4 regions of the Nonomuraea sp. NPDC049625 genome follow, and region 1 is predicted to be linked to each of the others. Evidence: riboswitches for the same ligand, from Rfam matches in the RefSeq annotation. Region 1 holds a riboswitch; each other region holds the start of a gene.
The links. A riboswitch is a leader RNA that binds a small molecule or an ion and turns the genes downstream of it on or off. The one in region 1 is predicted to bind cyclic di-AMP.
Positions count from the first base shown of each region.

Region 2: linked by a shared signal. The riboswitch ahead of AB0J87_RS54270 (hypothetical protein) and the one ahead of AB0J87_RS61665 (GH25 family lysozyme) in region 1 are both predicted to bind cyclic di-AMP.
Region 3: linked by a shared signal. The riboswitch ahead of AB0J87_RS46375 (C40 family peptidase) and the one ahead of AB0J87_RS61665 (GH25 family lysozyme) in region 1 are both predicted to bind cyclic di-AMP.
Region 4: linked by a shared signal. The riboswitch ahead of AB0J87_RS42820 (C40 family peptidase) and the one ahead of AB0J87_RS61665 (GH25 family lysozyme) in region 1 are both predicted to bind cyclic di-AMP.

Region 1 is NZ_JBFAOQ010000034.1:29,742-34,110, forward strand. It holds gene AB0J87_RS61655 (ABC transporter permease) at 1-319, opposite strand, end outside; partial or broken gene AB0J87_RS61660 (helix-turn-helix transcriptional regulator) at 735-977, shown strand; cyclic di-AMP (ydaO/yuaA leader) riboswitch at 1,204-1,349, shown strand; gene AB0J87_RS61665 (GH25 family lysozyme) at 1,362-2,138, shown strand; gene AB0J87_RS61670 (DegT/DnrJ/EryC1/StrS family aminotransferase) at 2,182-3,354, opposite strand; gene AB0J87_RS61675 (M48 family metalloprotease) at 3,369-4,238, opposite strand.
Region 2 is NZ_JBFAOQ010000021.1:52,545-56,913, reverse strand. It holds gene AB0J87_RS54280 (aminotransferase class III-fold pyridoxal phosphate-dependent enzyme) at 1-711, shown strand, start outside; gene AB0J87_RS54275 (alpha/beta fold hydrolase) at 708-1,553, opposite strand; partial or broken gene AB0J87_RS54270 (hypothetical protein) at 1,805-2,080, opposite strand; cyclic di-AMP (ydaO/yuaA leader) riboswitch at 2,469-2,604, opposite strand; gene AB0J87_RS54265 (DUF5302 domain-containing protein) at 2,771-2,971, opposite strand; gene AB0J87_RS54260 (MDR family MFS transporter) at 3,020-4,369, opposite strand, start outside.
Region 3 is NZ_JBFAOQ010000015.1:61,702-66,070, forward strand. It holds gene AB0J87_RS46370 (LuxR C-terminal-related transcriptional regulator) at 65-277, shown strand; gene AB0J87_RS46375 (C40 family peptidase) at 304-1,254, opposite strand; cyclic di-AMP (ydaO/yuaA leader) riboswitch at 1,350-1,498, opposite strand; gene AB0J87_RS46380 (amino-acid N-acetyltransferase) at 1,775-2,344, shown strand; gene AB0J87_RS46385 (RDD family protein) at 2,430-3,815, shown strand; gene AB0J87_RS46390 (RDD family protein) at 3,926-4,369, shown strand, end outside.
Region 4 is NZ_JBFAOQ010000013.1:90,164-94,532, reverse strand. It holds gene AB0J87_RS42830 (sugar ABC transporter substrate-binding protein) at 1-353, opposite strand, end outside; gene AB0J87_RS42825 (ROK family transcriptional regulator) at 454-1,620, shown strand; gene AB0J87_RS42820 (C40 family peptidase) at 1,653-2,183, opposite strand; cyclic di-AMP (ydaO/yuaA leader) riboswitch at 2,232-2,375, opposite strand; gene AB0J87_RS42815 (3-isopropylmalate dehydrogenase) at 2,477-3,523, shown strand; gene AB0J87_RS42810 (branched-chain amino acid aminotransferase) at 3,741-4,369, shown strand, end outside.

The DNA of each region.
Region 1 (4,369 bases):
CCCAGATGCCGGCGGCCGGCAGCGAGATAGTGAACGGCAGTGGTGCCTTGGTGAACAGGTTGCCGAGCCCGACGCCGAGGACGGCGGTGAGCCCGAGCGCCGGCAGGATCGCCACCACGCACCCCGCCAGGGCGAGGAGCACTCCCTCCGTGACGACGACCCGGCGCACGGCCTTGGGGCGCGCGCCGATCGCGTGCATCACCCCGAACTCGCGGGTGCGATCGAGGACGTTCGCGCTCATGGTCGAGGCCAGCCCGATGGCACCGACCACGCCCAGCGGCAGCGCCACCCCGAGCAGGACCAGCAGCACCGGCCCCATGTGCCCGGCGGAGGCGGCATTGGTGCGGCTGACCGAAGCAGCGGTGCCCACGTCGATCCCCGCGCCGGTCAGCGCACGTTCGACGGCGGCGGCGACCTCCTCGCGGGTCCGCTCGTCGTGAGCGGTGGTGATGACGCGGAGCTGGTTGACGAGAGGGGGCTGCGCGCTCGCGGCGGCGTAGCCCTCGGCCGTGGTGTACGCGCCGCCACCGACGCCTTCCCTCTCCTCGACGATCCCGGCGAGACGCCAGGTGCTGGGCTTGCCGTCGATGAACAGCCGCACGGTGTCGCCGGCGCCGAGCCCGGGGACGGTGTTGTCGCGCACGATCTGGCTGAGCACGACCGCGCCGGTCTCGCCGGGGCGAAGCCAGCGCCCCTGACCGCCGCCCGCCCCGGACCTCGCCGACCAGGCCAGGCTCGACGCGCTGACCCCACGTGAGCGCGAGACCCTCGAACTCGTCGCCCGCGGCCTGTCCAACCGGGAGATCGCCGCCGCGCTCGTCGTCGAGGAGTCCACGATCAGGACCCACGTGAAGCGGATCCTGATGAAGCTGGGCCTCCGCGACCGCATCCAGGCCGTGATCTTCGCCTACGAGACCGGCATCAACCGCCCCGGCAACGCCGCCGGGACAGCACGGGAGAGTTCCGGGCCCGCTTGAGCCAGCCGGGCAGAAGCGAACGGGGACGCGTCGCAAACCTTTACCTGGCTCCGAACCTGCTACCGGCAAGGCGTTTCGGGCCCGATACACCGAAGATCGGATTTGTCCCGCTTGCACCATCCATGGGGAGATATATACCTTTACGTACCTGTGATAAGCGCAGTGACCAACCTTTCCGTCGCTGCGTTGCCGTTTCGTTGACCAGACCGTACGCCGCCCCCAGCGTCGCGTACGGCCGCCGAATCCGCCCCCTCGCGGAACCGGGGACCCATTCTCTTCGGGGTGAATCGGACGCCAGCCCAGGCTGCGCCCGTAGGGCACTTCCACGCCCGAACCCGTCAGCTAACCCGGTAGGCGGCATGGAAGCAAGGAGTCAATACCCTCATGCTCAAGCCCCGGCTTGCCGCACTCGCCCATTCCCTCAAGAGCCACCGCGCTCTTCCCGCCAAGCACCTGAGCCTCGCCATCACCGGCGCGATCCTGGCCGGGACCGCCGCCCTCACGGGCGCGACCGGCACCGCGCTCGCTTCGACCACCGACCACGACACGCGGCACGAAGCCCAGCAGGGGACCAGGGCATTCACCTACGGCGTGGACGTCTCCAGGTACGAGTCCCAGTACGACTGGGCTGCCAGCCCGGCCCAGTTCGGCATCATCAAGGCCACCGAGGGCACGTCCTTCCGCGACTCCTCGTTCGCCCGCCACTGGCGCGAAATGGGCAAGAAGGGAATCGTGCGGGGTGCGTACCACTTCGGCCACCCCAGCAACAACCCCATCGCCGAGGCGGAGTACTTCCTCGCCATGGTGAACTCGCAGCCGGCCAAGGCCGGCGACCTGCTGGTCCTGGACCTGGAGACCACCGACGGCAAGTCCGTGGCCGAGGTCAACGCCTGGGCCAAGACCTGGCTGTCGCACGTGAAGGCCAAGACCGGAATCACCCCGATGATCTACAGCGGCTGGAACTTCGCCAACACCTACGGCAAGGGCCTGGCCCAGTACCCCCTGTGGGTCGCCCACTACAGCAAGGCCAAGGGCGCCATCACCCCGCCCGCCGACTGGAAGTCCTGGGCCATCCACCAGTACACCGAATCCCCCATCGACCAGAACGTCTCCGCGCTGACCCCCGCCCAACTGCGCGGCCTGGGCCGTCCTGCCGCCTGAGCTGCGGCGCTACCGGGTCTCGCTGATCTCCCTGGTTTCGTTGTCAGGCGGGCCGCGCCGGTACCTCGGGTGACGAGAGCGTGGCGAGTACCGGCCAGGCCTGTTCGGCCTGCAGCGGATCCACGGGCAGCACGTGTCGGGCCCACCAGTTCGCCGCCTGCGGCAGCGGCGAGGGCTCGATCAGGCCGGGGGCGTAGTCGTCGAAGGGTGGATCGTAGATGTATCCGGTGATCACGCCTTGTCCCCGCAACGCTTCGATGGCACGCTCGCGGTTCTCGACCAGCAGAGGCACCCGGAACAGCGGCTGGTCGATGTGATCCCGTACGGCAGGGGCGGCCATGGGGAGAGCGGCAAGGCTCGCCACTCCTGCCAGGCGACGTTCCCTCTGGCGGTCCATCACCTGCATCCTGCGGAGCGCGTAACTCTCGGTCAGGCTGCCGGGCCTCGCGCGGTAGTGGTGGTTGTCGGCGCGGATCCAGGGATCCAGCGCGCCGACGCCCGCCGCCGATGAGGCCAGACCGCCCAGTCTCGGGGCGAGCGCGGTACGGCGTAGCTCGATGCGGTGGCCCTGTCGGCTTTCCAGCAGCCCAAGGGCGTGGGACATGTGCCACGCGGGCAGGGACAGCAGGGTCCCGGCCAGCGTGTTGCGGGCGATCGTCTTCAGCAGGGCGGCGAGTTCCACCGTGCGGTACCGGGGAGTGCTCCAGCGCTCTCGCATTTCCAGCAGAGCCGGCCGCTGATGCGGCGACGACAGGGCGATCATGCCACCGGGTGCCGCGCCCGCGTGCTTGGACAGGCTGAACACCCCCGCCGCGCCGAAGGTGCCGACGGGAACGCCGCCGACGGTGGTCTGCAGGGCGTGGGCGGCGTCCTCGATCAAGGGGATCCACCGTTCGGCGCAGAGCCTGCCAAGAGCATGGACGTCGTCGGGCAGGCCGTACAGGTTGGTGGTCAGCACCCCGTCGAAGTTCAGTTCGTCGATCCGGGTGGCGTCGATGTTGCCGCTCTGCCGGCACACCGGCGCCATGATCGGTCGGAGCCCGGCGGCGAGCACCAGGAAGAGGATCTCGTCAGCCGTGATCGGTGACATCAGCAGGCGCTCGCCCGGAGCCATCAGGTGCTTCAGGACCATGAACAGGCCGAGCCTGTTCGACGGCACGGCGAGACAGTCTCGTCCGAGACGAGAGGCGAATTCCGTTTCCAGGTGCTTGAACATTCCCGTCACCGTGGTCACAACAGCACAAGCAGCAAGCTGGCATGGTGGGTAAGAGTGGGTGAGATGGCGCTTCCCGTGGCCATCCAGGCGCCGCTGAGCAGCACCGGACCTGTGATGCGGTTGTCCGGTGGGCTCTGTCCGAGCAGGGCCTCGACGCGGCGGGCGATGTGAGAGCCGGTCAGGGAAGGAAATGTGCGGGCTTCCCCTGCCGGCTGTGCCAAGGCGACTCGGGCGATCGTACGCGCCGTCAGCTCGCGGTCTCCGACTGCGGCGGCGGCCTGTTCATCGGCCCAGCGTTCGATGGCGAAGCACAGTGCCCGATAGGGGTAGATCAGCGCAGGGAAGATCCTCGTGGCGATGGTGCCGGCCATCAGATAGAGATGATGGCCGTACTGGATGTGCGCGGCCTCGTGACGGAGCACCACTTCCAGCTCCCGCCGGGACAGCATGCTCAGCAGCCCTTTGGAGAGGATCACTCCTCCACGCCTTCCCGGTACCGCCATGGCGAAGGGGCGCTCGTCGGCCACCACGCCCGTGCCCAGCGCCTTGGCATCCCGCAGGTCCCGATGCCAGCGTGCGACGGCATGGATGACGGCGCCGCCCATGATCAGCAGGAGCACGATCACCACACCGGCGACAGCCGCGGGGACCTGCCCGTGGCCGATGAGGACGCGGCCCATCACGGTGGCTTTGGCCGCCGTCAATGTGCCTATCGCGATCATGACGACGAAGGCGAGCATGCCCAGCACGGTCAGGGCCGTGGCTCCGATGAGAAGGATCAGCAACCGGGCGTGCCAGGCCGGGTGCATGCGCGGCTGCCGCCAGGCCATCAGCGTGCTCGCCATGGTGAGCAGCGCGACGGGAAGGTAGATCTCCAGATTCACCTGTCGCTCCCGGATCCGTCGAGCAGCGCGCGCAGGGCCGCCTCCTCATCAGGGCTCAGACCGTGGACGAACTGGCTGAGCACCGCAGACGGGTTGCCCTTCGAACGACACGGGCTCGGCACCGGCAAACC
Region 2 (4,369 bases), on a different contig from region 1:
AACTCACTCGAGTCCTTGGAGGCCGCGGCGGCGACCGTGGAGGGCGACGTGGCGGCGATCATCGTGACGCCGTTCAAGCACGACTCGTTCGAGGACCAGGAGCTGGTGGAGCCCGCCTTCGCGCGGGGCGCCCGCGCCCTGGCCGACCGGCTCGGGGCCGCGCTGGTGATCGACGACGTGCGGGCCGGGTTCCGGGTCGATCTGCGGGGTTCCTGGGAGCCGTACGGGGTGCGGCCCGACCTGACCGCCTGGTCGAAGGCCATGGCGAACGGCTACCCGATCGCCGCCGTCACCGGCACGGACGCGCTGCGCGGACCGGCGCAGACGCTGTACTCGACGGGGTCGTTCTGGTTCTCGGCGGTCGCCATGGCGGCGGCCAAGGCGACCATCGAGACGCTGCGCGACACGGACGGCATCGGCGCCATGGAACGCGCGGGCACGCAGCTCCGCGAAGGGCTTTACGCGCAGGCCAAGTCCCACGGGTTCGTGGTGAACCAGACGGGACCCGTCACGATCCCGTGGCTCAGCTTCGACGGGGACGCCGACCTCTCCGTCGCGATGTGGTGGAGCGACGCCTGCCTGCGGCACGGGGTCTACCTGCACCCGTGGCACAACTGGTTCATGTCGGCCGCGCACACGGAGGCCGACGTGGCCAGGGCGCTGGAGGGCACGGACCAGGCGTTCGCGGAGACCCGTGCCCACTTCGGCTAGGGAGCGGTGAGCTTGCTGATCTCGGCCACGACGGACGGCCAGAGCGGGCGCGGCAGGTCGTGGCCCATGCCCGGGTAGGTCACCAGCCGGGCGCCCGGGACGGCCGCGGCCGTGGCCTGGCCGCCCGCGACCGGGACGAGCTGGTCCGCCTCCCCGTGCAGCACCAGCGTGGGCACCCGCACCCCGGCGAGCCCTGCCGTGCGGTCGCCCGAGGCCATGATGGCGGCGAGCTGCCGGGCCGTCCCGCCGGGGTCGAAGCAGCGGTCGAACGCGAGTCCGGCCAGCAGGGTGATCCGCTCGCGGTCCAGCTCGTATCCGGGCGAGCCGATGACCGACCAGGTCAGCACCGCCTGGGCCTGGACCGCTTCGCGGTCGGCGGGGGGCGCGGCCATGAGGGTGGCGAGCGCGGCCTCGGTGGGCGGGGCCGCCGAGGGGCCGGGGGTGGACATGATCGAGGTCAGGGTCAGCACCCGGTCCGGGTGGCGGATGGCCAGCGCCTGGGCGATCATGCCGCCCATCGACGCTCCGACCACGTGGGCGGCCGGCCAGCCCAGCGCGTCCATGAGTCCCGCCGAGTCGTCGGCCAGGTCGTCCAGCAGATACGGCGAGGGCGCCCCCATCGCGGGAACGCCCTTGTCGTGGAAGTGTGTGGAGAGACCGGCGTCGCGGTTGTCGAACCGTACGACGTGGTGTCCCTGGTCCGCCAGCAGCGCGCAGAGCCCTTCATCCCAGTGGATGAGCTGCGCGCCGAGCCCCATGATGAGGAGCAGGGGGCGCCCCTCGTGCGAGCCGAAGCTCTCGTAGGCGATTTCGATGCCGTTCGCGGCTACGCGGGTGGTCACGAGGACCAGAATGACATTCTGGTCCAGGTCCGTAAAGTTCAGCCCTTGAGAAGATTGCGGACGCGGTCGCTGGCGAGCACCACGCCGCCGCCCACCGCGGCCACGGCGCTGGCGACGACGGCGCCCGTGCTGGCGCTCCACTCTCCGGCCTCGCGCGCCGGCGCCGGCACGGCCGCACCGGCCGCCGGGGGCTCGGCCGGGTTGTTGTCACGCTCGGACCAGGCGCCGGTCGAGAACGGGACCGGGTAGTTCTTCTTGCCGGGACCGTTGCCCCACTTGGTGATGACGTAGTCGACCTTGATGTGGCCCTGGCCGCCGACGCCGTCGACGCCGAGCGTCTCCATGTTGAACGAGCCGCCGGTCAGCTCCGCGAACGTCTTGCCGTCCAGGTCGAGCATGACGCCGTTGTTGGAGGGCACGCCCGGGCCGCGGTCGCCGACGAAGAAGGGCAGCTTCTTGCCGTCGTGAATCACGTATCCCTCGGTCATGAGCGGCCAGCTCGGGCTGGCGGCCAGACCTTTCTGCATGGGCTTGCCACCGGCGGGCAGACCGGTGTCCCCGGCGCGGCCGGAGGAGTCGTCCCAGAAGTACGAAGCGGTGGTCGAGCCCTTGAGCAGGACCTTCTCGTCCGTGTTGGAGTCGGCGTGGGCCGCGGTGCCGGCGATGGTGAGCGCGCCGACGGTGGAGGCGGTGAGCAGAGCGAGGGTACGCAAACCAGAACGTGCAGACATGAAAGTACAGTCCTTCGCGAGGGGGCAGGGGGATTGCGCTCGCTGAAAAAGGGCGTAGCAGGGCAAAGCACCTGACAGGGGGAAAGCTACGCGGAGCGCGAAACGAGCCTGGAGAAGGGACCGCTCAGAGGGCGGCCGTCATCACGCCGTATGGGTGTTCTACGTGATCATTCAAGTTCTGCATATGTCCTCTCCATCTCGCCTACCGGGTTAGCTGACGGGTTCGGGCGGTGGAGTTGCCCTACCGACACAAGGTCGGATTCACCCCAGGGAGGTGGGTCCCCGGCTCCCGAGTGATCGGGATTAGGCGCCAGCCGGCTGGTTCCCTTGTGTGGTCCACGCCACCGGCTGGTAAGTGGGCATCACTCTAACCACGTATTCCGGACAAACACAAACAGTTCGTCATGAATCGGTGTAAAGATCTACCTGCCTCCGGCATAGAGAAAGGGGGCACGGCATGGCCGTACCCCCTTGAAATTCCCGGCCTCAGCCGCCGCTCTTGCGCCTGAACGATCTTTTACTCGCAGCCGGACCGTGCGCCCCGTGGATCTTCGATGGGTCGCCGCCCTTGCCACCCGCGCCCGAGTCCGCGTGCTGGTTACGCTTGCGCTCCAGCGCCTCGCGGAACTTGCGCTTCATCTCGTCCTCGGGAGTCTCGCTGACTTCCGGCTCCGGTGTTTCCGCCATGAGGACCTCCATGGTGTTGGGGACTATCACAGCTTCGCATGGCGCCGCTTATGACGCGAAACTGGCCTCAACCCTGTTCTGCGGCGTGGCGGGCACCTCCAGCCGCCTGGCCGGCATCGCCACCAGCGCGATCAGGGCGAGCAGCGCCCCCGCCACCCCCAGTGACGGGATGACCGCCGCCGCGGCGGAGGCGTGCGCGGCGGCCAGGCCGTGCACGGGCGCCTCCGCCGTGACCGTCGAGGTGTAGAGGGTGCCGCCGACGGCCAGCGCCACGGAGCCGCCGATCTGGCGGAAGAAGGTCAGGTTCGCGGAGGCGACGCCGATGTACTGCGGCTCGACGGACTGCTGGGAGGCCACGGTCAGGCCGGACAGCATCGGGCCCATGCCCAGCCCGATCAGCAGCATCCAGCCGGCCAGCAGCAGCCCGTCGGTGTGCGCGGTCAGGTTCAGGCAGAGCAGGGTGCCCGCGACGAGCAGGAACGGGGAGGCGACCAGCCACGGCTTGTAGACCCTGGTCCTGGACATGAGCGCGCCCATGACGACGCTGCCCAGGACCATGGCCAGCGTCATCGGGTAGATCCTCAGCCCGGACTCGGTGGCGCTGACGCCGAGGGACTGCTGGAAGTAACGCGGCAGGAACACCACGCCGGCGTACATGCAGAAGGCCGTGAAGAAGGACGTGACGTTCACGAGCGTGTAGGTGCGGTTGCCGAACAGGTGCATGGGCATGATCGGGCTGGCCGCCCGCCTCTCGACCAGCACGAACACCGCCAGCAACGCGGCCGCGAGCACGATCGGCCCGGCCACGGCGGCGTCGGTCCAGGTGTTGCCGTCCAGGCCCTTCTCCGTCAGGCCCAGCAGCAGCGCGCTGATGGCCACGGTGAAGACCGCGATGCCCGCGTAGTCGGGGCGCCCGCCGCCGCCCACGCCCGGCCGGTTCGGCAGGCGGCGCGCGACGATGGCGATCAGCACGAGGCCGATCGGCACGTTCACGTAGAAGGCCCACCGCCAGGTCGCGTGGTCGGTGAACAACCCGCCCAGGAACGGCCCGGCCAGGTACGTCAGGCCCATCACGCCGCCGAGCGCGCCCTGCACGCGGGCGCCGTTCGTACCCGGAGGGAACATCTCCATCACCAACGCCATCGACAGCGGCAGCAGCGCGCCCGCGCCGAGCCCCTGCAGCGCGCGGAACGCGATGAGCTGCGGCATGTCCTGCGCCGCCCCGCACAGCGCGGACCCGGCCACGAACACCACCATCCCGATCAGCAGCAGCGCCTTCCTGCCGTGCTGGTCGGAGAGCCGGCCGTAGAGCGGCACGGTCACCGTCGAGGTGAGCAGGTACGCCGTCACCACCCAGACGTAGAGCGTCGTGCCGCCCAACTCGGCCGTGATCCGTGG
Region 3 (4,369 bases), on a different contig from region 1:
CTGCGAGGAGCGGCTTTGGCCCGTCTGTGAGGTCCAAGTTCTGCTGTTGGGGGGAGGGCTCCCGATGGATGTGCTCACTGAAGGCGTTGAGCTCAGCCATGCTGATTTGGCGCTGCTGGCGGAGTTGGCCAAGGGAGTCACGGTCGATCGGGTTGGGCGGCGGCTGGATATCAGCGGGCGCACGGTACGACGAAGATTGCGCGGCATCTGCGACCGCATAGGCGTGGCCACGGCGATCGAGGCCGTGGCCTGGGCAGCCCGCCGCCAGCTGATCTAGCCGCGGCGGACCGCCGGGGTGCGGGCTCAGTCGGCGATGCGCACCGCGCCGGCGAACGGCCGCCTCGCGATCGACGCGATCCGTACGACGTCACCGGTCTGCGGGGCGTGCACCATCATGCCGCCGCCGATGTAGATGCCCACGTGGTGCAGGTCGCTGTAGAAGAACACCAGGTCGCCCGGCCGGAGTTCCTCGCGCGAGACGTGCCGGCCGGCCGTCCACTGGTCGCCGGTGTAGTGCGGCAGCGAGATGCCCACCCGCTGGAACGCCGCCATGACGAGCCCGGAGCAGTCGTACGAGCCGGGGCCCTCGGCGCCCCAGACGTACGGCTTGAGCTGCTGCGTGAGCGCCCACCGCGCGGCCTCAGCGGCCTTCCCCGAGCCCGGGATCGGCAGGTTGACGCGCACGGCCCGCGTGCCGGGGCGCCCGGCCTCGCCCAGGGCCCGCCTGAACAGGCTGCTCTCGACCTTCGTCACCAGCTTGGTGATCTTGCTGCGCTTGGCCTCGAGGTCCGTGACGAGCTTCTGGACCTCGTCGATGCGGGCCGTGGCGCTCTCCTTGGCGCGGGTGGCCGTGTCCATCGCCTTGGTGAGCTGGTTGATCTCCTCGCCCTGCTCGGTCTGCAGCGCGTACGAGGTCGCGGCGCGGTTGAGGAAGCCCTCGGGGTCGTCGGAGGTGGCGAAGGCGAGGGTCTTCAGACCGCCCGTGATGTAGGCGTTCTGGGCCAGCGCGACGGCTTTCGAGCGCTTGGCGGCGAGATCCGTCTCGCTGCTCGTCAGCGTCTTCTCCGCGGCCTCGGCGGCCTTCTTGGCGGTCTTGAGCTTCTCCCGCTGGCCGTTGTACTGCTCGCTCAGCGTCTCGATGTCGGTGTGCAACTTCGTGGCCTGGTCGGCGAGCTCTTTCAGCGAGGGCTCGGGATCCGCGGACGCCGAACCGACGGGGATGGCGAACAGCAGCGCGGCGACTGTGAGACTCACCACACCTACGCGGCGTGGTCGCCGGGCCCGTTCCGGAGGGCGGGCGTGCTTGCCCGCCGACTTCCCCCCACCGCTGAGCGTGGGCTTCACCAACCAGCTCCTCTCGTCGACGCCTACCGGGTTAGCTGACGGGTTCGGGCCGGAGCAGCCCTACCGAAAGACTCGGATTCACCCCGTGGTGGCGTCGGAGGTCGCCACCGGCGGTTCCCCGGCTTCTCTTGCGAGAATTGGGCGTGCCTCCCGCGCGACACGCGGGAAACATTGTCGCTGGACACTAATGCACTCCGGGTTCGTGCTCAACCAGAACTGCCAAGTCTGTAGAGGTTTCACAACCGAAGGGTCACAAGGTGATCTCGTGGGCACCCGTGCAGAAGAGGCCCTACGCCCTATTTGTCCGCGCCTTCGGCGGGTGCGAGCTGGCCGCGCGGTCCCGTGCCGATCTGACCACAAGATGTAACAAGATGGGCCGAGACATGGGAGTTAGGGCTGAGCCGTAATGAGATCTGTACCCTGGAGAACCATGGAGCAGGTGGCCGAGCTGACAGTGCCCGAGACCGCGGTGGTGGTCCGGCGTGCCCGCACGCCCGACGTGCGCATGGTCAGACGCCTGGTGGACACCTACGCGGGGGCGGGGCCGAGGCTCCTGGAGAAGGCCACGGTGACGCTGTACGAGGACGTACAGGAGTTCTGGGTGGCCGAGCGAGGCGGGCAGGTCGTCGGCTGCGGCGCGCTCCACGTGCTCTGGGAGGACCTCGCCGAGGTCCGCACGGTGGCGGTGGATCCCGAGTGCCGGGGGATGGGCGTCGGCCACCGGATCGTCTCCGCGCTGATCCAGCAGGCTAAGGATTTGGGTCTGCGACGTGTATTCTGTCTTACTTTTGAGGTCGACTTCTTCGCGCGACTCGGGTTCCGCCCGATTCAGGGCACGCCGGTCTCACCTGAGGTCTACGCCGAACTGCTGGCCTCGTACGACGAGGGTGTTGCCGAGTTTTTGGATCTTGAACACGTCAAGCCGAACACGCTGGGAAACACCCGCATGCTGCTCCACCTGACATCGGGTGACGTGGACCTTGACCAGATGGAAAGGTGATTGTTGATACCTATGTCGATACGTTGGGCAGCACAGGCATGTGTCCTGACACGTGCCACATGCGCACTCGAAGCGAGGTGACACGGTGAGCACCGGACAGCCGCCGTATCCACAGGACGAATCCGGAGACAACTCTGCGCCTCCCTATTACGGGCAGCAGAACCAGGGCCGCCACCCCGGCGAGCCCGACCCGGACGCGACTGTGATCGGCTACCGGGCGGACGACGCCTATGGGCAGCAGCCCCCGTACGGTCAGCAGGGCTATGGCCAGCAACAGCAGTACGGACAGCAACAGCAGTACGGTCAGCAACCCCAGTACGGACAGCAGCAGTACGGCCAGCAACCCCAGTACGGCCAGCAGCAGCAGTCCCAGCCTGACTACGGCCAGCAGGCCCAGTCCCAGCAGGGCTACGGGCAGCAGGGCTATGGCCAGCAGCAGCAGTCCCAGGCGGACTACGGCCAGCAGCAGTACGGCCAGCAGGGCTACGGCCAGCAGCCGCAGTCGGGTCAGCAGGGCTACGGCCAGCAGTACGGCCAGCAGCAGCAGTCCCAGCCCGGCTACGGCCAGCAGGCCCAGTCCCAGCCGGGCTACGGCCAGCAGCCGCAGTCGGGCCAGCAGAGCTACGGCCAGCAGTACGGCCAGCAACCCCAGTCGCAGCCGGACTACGGCCAGCAGCAGTACGGCCAGCAGCCGCAGTCCCAGCCGGACTACGGCCAGCAGCAGTACGGGCAGCAGCCCCAGTCGCAGCCCGATTACGGCCAGCAGCAGTACGGCCAGCAGGGCTACGGCCAGCAGCAGCAGTCCCAGCCCGGCTACGCACAGCAGGGCTACGGCGACCAGCAGTACGGCCAGCAGCAGTACGGGCAGCAGGGTTACGGGCAGGCGCAGCAGTACGGCCAGCCCGGCTACGGCCAGGCCTACGGCCAGCCCGGGCCCGTGGGCGTGCAGCCGCCCGGCGCGCCGGCACCGCTGGCGGAGTGGTGGCAGCGCCTGGTGGCGAGGCTCATCGACGGAGTCATCCTCTTCATCGTGAACCTCGTCATCAGCGCCATCCTGACGGCGATCCTCGTGGCCAGCTACGTCTCGAGCAGCGGCAGCAGCAGCGGCTTCTTCTCGAGCTTGGTCGTGGGCATCCTGATAACGATCATCGTGACCGTCATATGGGTCCTCTACGACTTCTTCCTGCTGAAGGCGAAGGGGCAGACTGTCGGCAAGATGGTCATGGGCATCAAGGTCGTCCCCGTGGGCCAGGGCATACCGCCTGGCGGCCTGCCGACCGACGTGGCGCTCAAGCGCGCCGGCGTCACCTGGGGCGGCTATGTGCTCGGCGCCCTCCCGCTGAGCTTCATCGGCACGCTGCTCGCCTACGCGGCCGTGGGCGTCAACGGCGCCTCCCAGCTCTGGGACAAGCCGCTGCAGCAGACGTTCGCGGACAAGTTCGCGAACACCGTGGTGGTGAAGATCAAGTAGTCCAAGCGTCAGGTAAAAGCAGGGGCCGGCTTCGCGTCGGCCCCTGTTTTGTGTGCACAGGCCGTACCAAAATGGGGAACCTGAGCCGCTGATGACGCGAGGTGGGGGTTATGGCCGGGTCGCCGCCGCGGGCGGACGCGCCGCCCGCGGAATGGTGGGAACGGCTCGCCGCCCGGGCGATTGAGGCGTTCGTCTTCGGGGTGCTCTATTACATTCTGTTCATCGCGCTGTGGGGCGTCTTCCGGACTGTAGGGATGCTGGAGGCGTTCGAGGGCCGGCTGCCCGGTGTGTTCGCGTGGCTGGCGGCGGGGCTGGCTTATACCGGCTACGACTGGTGGGCTCATTACCGGCGCGGCAGGACGTTCGGCAAGGCGATCATGGGGATTCGCCTGGCGCCGCCCCACGTGGCCTCCAGAGCGCTGCTCAAACGGGCCCTGGTCTATCCGGGCCCCGTCATGCTGATGGGCATTCCCGTGGCCAATCTGGTGGCCGGAATGCTCCTGTTCTGCGTGGGGCTGCTCATCCTGATCGACAAGCCCCTGGAACGCGGGCCG
Region 4 (4,369 bases), on a different contig from region 1:
AGGGGAGCCACGGCGTTGGCGTCCACGGCGTCGAGCACGAGCACGTCGGCCTGCTGGGTGAGCGCGGCCTCGACCTGTTGCTGCTGCTTGGGGGCGTCCTGCTCGGCGTTGCTGTAGAGGATCTTGCAGTCGGGGCAGAGCGACTTGACCTTCGCCTCGAACAGCGGGCGGTCGAACGCCTCGTACCGGGTGGTCTTGGACTCGGGCAGGAACAGCGCGATCGTCTTGCCGCCCTGGTTCTGCGTGGTCGTGGTGGTGGCGCCGGTGCCGTTTCCGGCACTGTTCCCGGCGTTTCCGCAGGCGGCGGCCAGGAGGACCGCCGCGACAGGGATTGATCGCCATGCTCGGTGCATCGCACTTCGTCCTTCCGGATGTGCCGCCCCTGTGCTTGGTAAGAAAGGTAATTTACTATCAGGCGAGTTGGCTAGGCTCTGTTTCCTCAAGGAGGGTGAGATGCGGGGCGACCTGGGTAATCCGCGGATGCTGCGAGTGCTGAACGAGCGCCGCCTGCTCGACCATCTTCAGGAGCACGGCCCCGCCTCGCGCACCGACCTCGCCAAGATCACCGGCCTGTCGAAGCCCACGGTGTCCGCGGCCCTGGCCGGGCTGGAGGTGGACGGGCTCGTTCACCTCGTCGGCGAGGTCTCCGGCCGCCCGGGGCCGGTCACGTCCCTGTACGACGTCAACGCCGCCGCCACCCACGTCGCCGGCGTCGACATCGGGCGTGACTGGATCAGGGTCGCCGTCGCCGACCTGCGCGGGAAATTCGCCGGCCGGAGGGACGGGCGCAACACCGCCCTCACCTCCGCCGAACTGGCCCTCCTGGTCGGACAGCTGTGCCGGGCCGCCGCCTACGAGGCCGGCGTCGACTGGCCCGACATCGCCTGCGCCGTCGTCGGCACGCCCGGCGTGTACGACCCGGAGCTCGGGCGCCTGGAGTTCGCCCCCAACCTGCCCGGCTCCGACCTGGCCGAGCGCCTGCGCGCCGAGATGGAGGTCGACCTCGTCATCGAGAACGACATCAACCTGGCCGCCGTCGGCGAGCACACGCACGGGGCGGGGCGCGGCACGTCAAACTTCGCGCTGGTGTCCGTCGGCACCGGCGTCGGGATGGGCATCGTGATCAACGGTGAGCTGTACGTGGGCGCCCGGGGAGCGGCGGGGGAGGTCTCGTACCTGCCCGCGACCGAGGACCCGGCGCCGCCGGCCGGTGACGCCCTGGCCCACGGCGCCACGGAGGCGGTCGCCGCCGCGCCCGGAGTGGTCCGCGCGGCCCGCGCCGCCGGCCTGAGCCTGCGGACGGCCAAGAAGGTCTTCGCCGCGGCGGCCTCCGGCGACAGAGTGGCCCGCTCGGTGGTGGAGGCCGAGGGGCGCCGCATCGGCGGCCTGCTGGTGGCGGTGGCCGCCGTGCTGGATCCGGAGGTGATCGTGCTCAGCGGCGGCGTGGGCCGCAACCTGGACCTCCTGGGGGAGTCCATCGAGGCCCGCATCGCCGAGCTCGGCCCGCTGCGGCCGTCGGTGGTGGCCAGCACGCTGGGGGACAGCGGCGTCCTGCTGGGCGCGGTGGCCCGCGCCAGGACCCGTGCCTGGGAGCTCATCTTCGACGCCCGCCTCCCCTGACCGTCGCGTGGGGAGGCGGACGCCGCAGCCTCCTACAGGGTGGCCGTGAGGGTGGTGGGCGTTTCGTCGCGCTGCTCCTGGAGCTTGGACCAGAGGCGTACGCCCTTGCGGTCGGGGCGGACGCCGCCCACGAAGGAGTCTCTGCGCCAGGAGGTCAGGCGCTCTTCCTTGACCACGTCACCCGTGTGCGGCGAGTGGACCATGTAGCCGGGCCGGGAGATCATCCCGACATGCCCGAGGCCGTGGAAGAAGACCAGATCGCCGGGTTTGAGGTCCTTCCAGGCGATCTTCTTGGTGAACGCGCCGTACTGTTCGGCGGCGGTGCGGGGGAGTTCGATTCCGGCGTGCTCGTACGCCCTGAGCATGAGCCCGGAGCAGTCGTATCCGCTCGGGCTGGCGCCGCCCCACACGTACGGGGTGCCGCGCTTGCTCATGGCGAACTTGATGGCGACCTTCCAGGCGGGCTTCGGAGCCTGTTTCTCCTGGATTTCCTTGATCTGGCCGCCGGTCAGGGTGGTGAGGTCGTCGAGCTTGGACGAGGCATGGGCTGGGGAGGCCAGCATGAGCCCGGCGGCGCCCGCCGCCAGGACAATGGCGATTCGAGACAGGGGTCTGTCCTTCCATACGGCCGGCCGGGTTAGCTGACGGGCTCGGGCCTGGAAGTAGCCCTACGGCATGGGGATGCCGACTCGCCCCAGGGGGAATGTGGGTCCCCGACTCCACGCAACGGCGCGCGGATTAGGCTGGTCGGTGACTTTAACGAAACGGTCAAAGAACCGCAATACCGGACAAAGGGGGCGTCCGAAAGATGAGATGAAGTGTTCGTCAGCCGAGACGACGCGGTAAGGTACCGCCCATGGAGTCGCGTAACATCCGTCTGGCCGTCATCCCCGGCGATGGGATCGGCACCGAGGTCGTGGCCGAAGGGCTCAAGGTCCTGGAGGCAGTTGGCACGAAGATCGAGCCCACTCACTACGACCTGGGAGCCGCACGCTATCACCGTACCGGCGAGACGCTGCCCGACGCCGTGCTCGAAGAGCTGCGCGGCTACGACGCGATCCTGCTCGGCGCCGTGGGCGACCCCAGCGTGCCGCCGGGCATCCTCGAGCGCGATCTGCTGCTGCGGCTCCGCTTCGAGTTCGACCACTACGTCAACCTGCGCCCGGTCAAGCTGTTCCCCGGCGTGGAGACCCCGCTGGCGGACACGCCGCCGGAGAACATCGACATGATCGTCGTCCGCGAGGGCACCGAGGGCCTCTACGCGGGCACCGGTGGCGCCATGCGGCGCGGCACCCCGCACGAGATCGCCACCCAGGAGTCGCTCAACACCGCCTACGGTGTCGAGCGCGTGGTGCGCTACGCGTTCGAGAAGGCCGTCACGCGGCCGCGCAAGAAGCTGACGCTCGTCCACAAGACCAACGTCCTCACCTTCGCCGGTGACCTGTGGCAGCGCACGGTCAACCGCCTGGCGGCGGAATACCCCGACGTCACGACCGACTACTGCCACATCGACGCGGCCTCGATGTTCTTCGTGAGCCAGCCGGAACGGTTCGACGTGGTCGTCACCGACAACCTGTTCGGCGACATCATCACCGACCTGGGCGCCGCCATCGCGGGCGGCATCGGCCTGGCCGCCAGCGGCAACATCAACCCCGAGCGGTCCGCGCCGAGCATGTTCGAGCCGGTGCACGGCAGCGCCCCCGACATCGCCGGCCAGGGCAAGGCCGACCCGACCGCGACCATCCTGTCCGTCGCCATGCTCCTCGACCACCTGGGCCTGCACGCCGAGGCGGCCAAGGTCGAGCAGGCGGTCGCCGATGACATCCTCGAGCGGCTGGCCGGCTGGGCGGGCCGCACCACCCACGAGATCGGTGACGACATCACCGCGCGAGTATCCGGCTAGGACCGCCTAGCCCCCAACGCGCCTGGTGGTCCGACGAGGGCCGCCAGGCGCTTTTTTGCGTCCAAAAGGGCTGATCGCCGCATTGGCCGCTTGCCATCCCATATAGCGAGACAATAGGAAGTACCGGGACTGCCTTCCGGGCAGCGCCCGCTCACCAGCACCGATCCGCAGATTTCTTGTAGATTTGGGCAGATTCGCAGAGAGAAGGACCGACGTCATGACCATCGCTCAGAAGCTCAGCTTCGACGTGCAGCTATCCGACCACGCTCGCACCGCGGCCGAGCGGGAGCAGGTACTGGCGAACCCCGGCTTCGGGCAGACCTTCACGGATCACATGGTCTCGATCGACTACACCGAGGGGCAGGGCTGGCACGACGCCAAGCTCCTTCCGTACGGCCCGCTCTCGCTCGACCCGGCCACCTCGGTCTTCCACTACGCGCAGGAGCTGTTCGAGGGGCTCAAGGCCTACCGCCAGGCCAATGGCTCGATCGTCGCGTTCCGCCCGTACGCGAACGCCGCCCGCTTCAACCGCTCCGCGCTCCGGATGGCCATGCCGGAGCTGCCGGAGGAGGCTTTCGTGGAGTCGCTCGAGCTCCTCGTCCAGACCGACAGGGAATGGGTGCCCACGACCGAGGGTCACAGCCTCTACCTGCGCCCCTTCATGATCGCCACCCAGGCGGGGCTCGGTGTCAACTACCCGTCGAAGTCGTACAAGTACATGGTCATCGCCTCCCCGGCGGCCTCGTACTTCACGGGTGGGCTCAAGCCCGTCTCCGTCTGGCTGTCCACCGAGTACACGCGGGCCGCCCCCGGCGGCACGGGCTTCGCGAAGTGCGGCGGCAACTA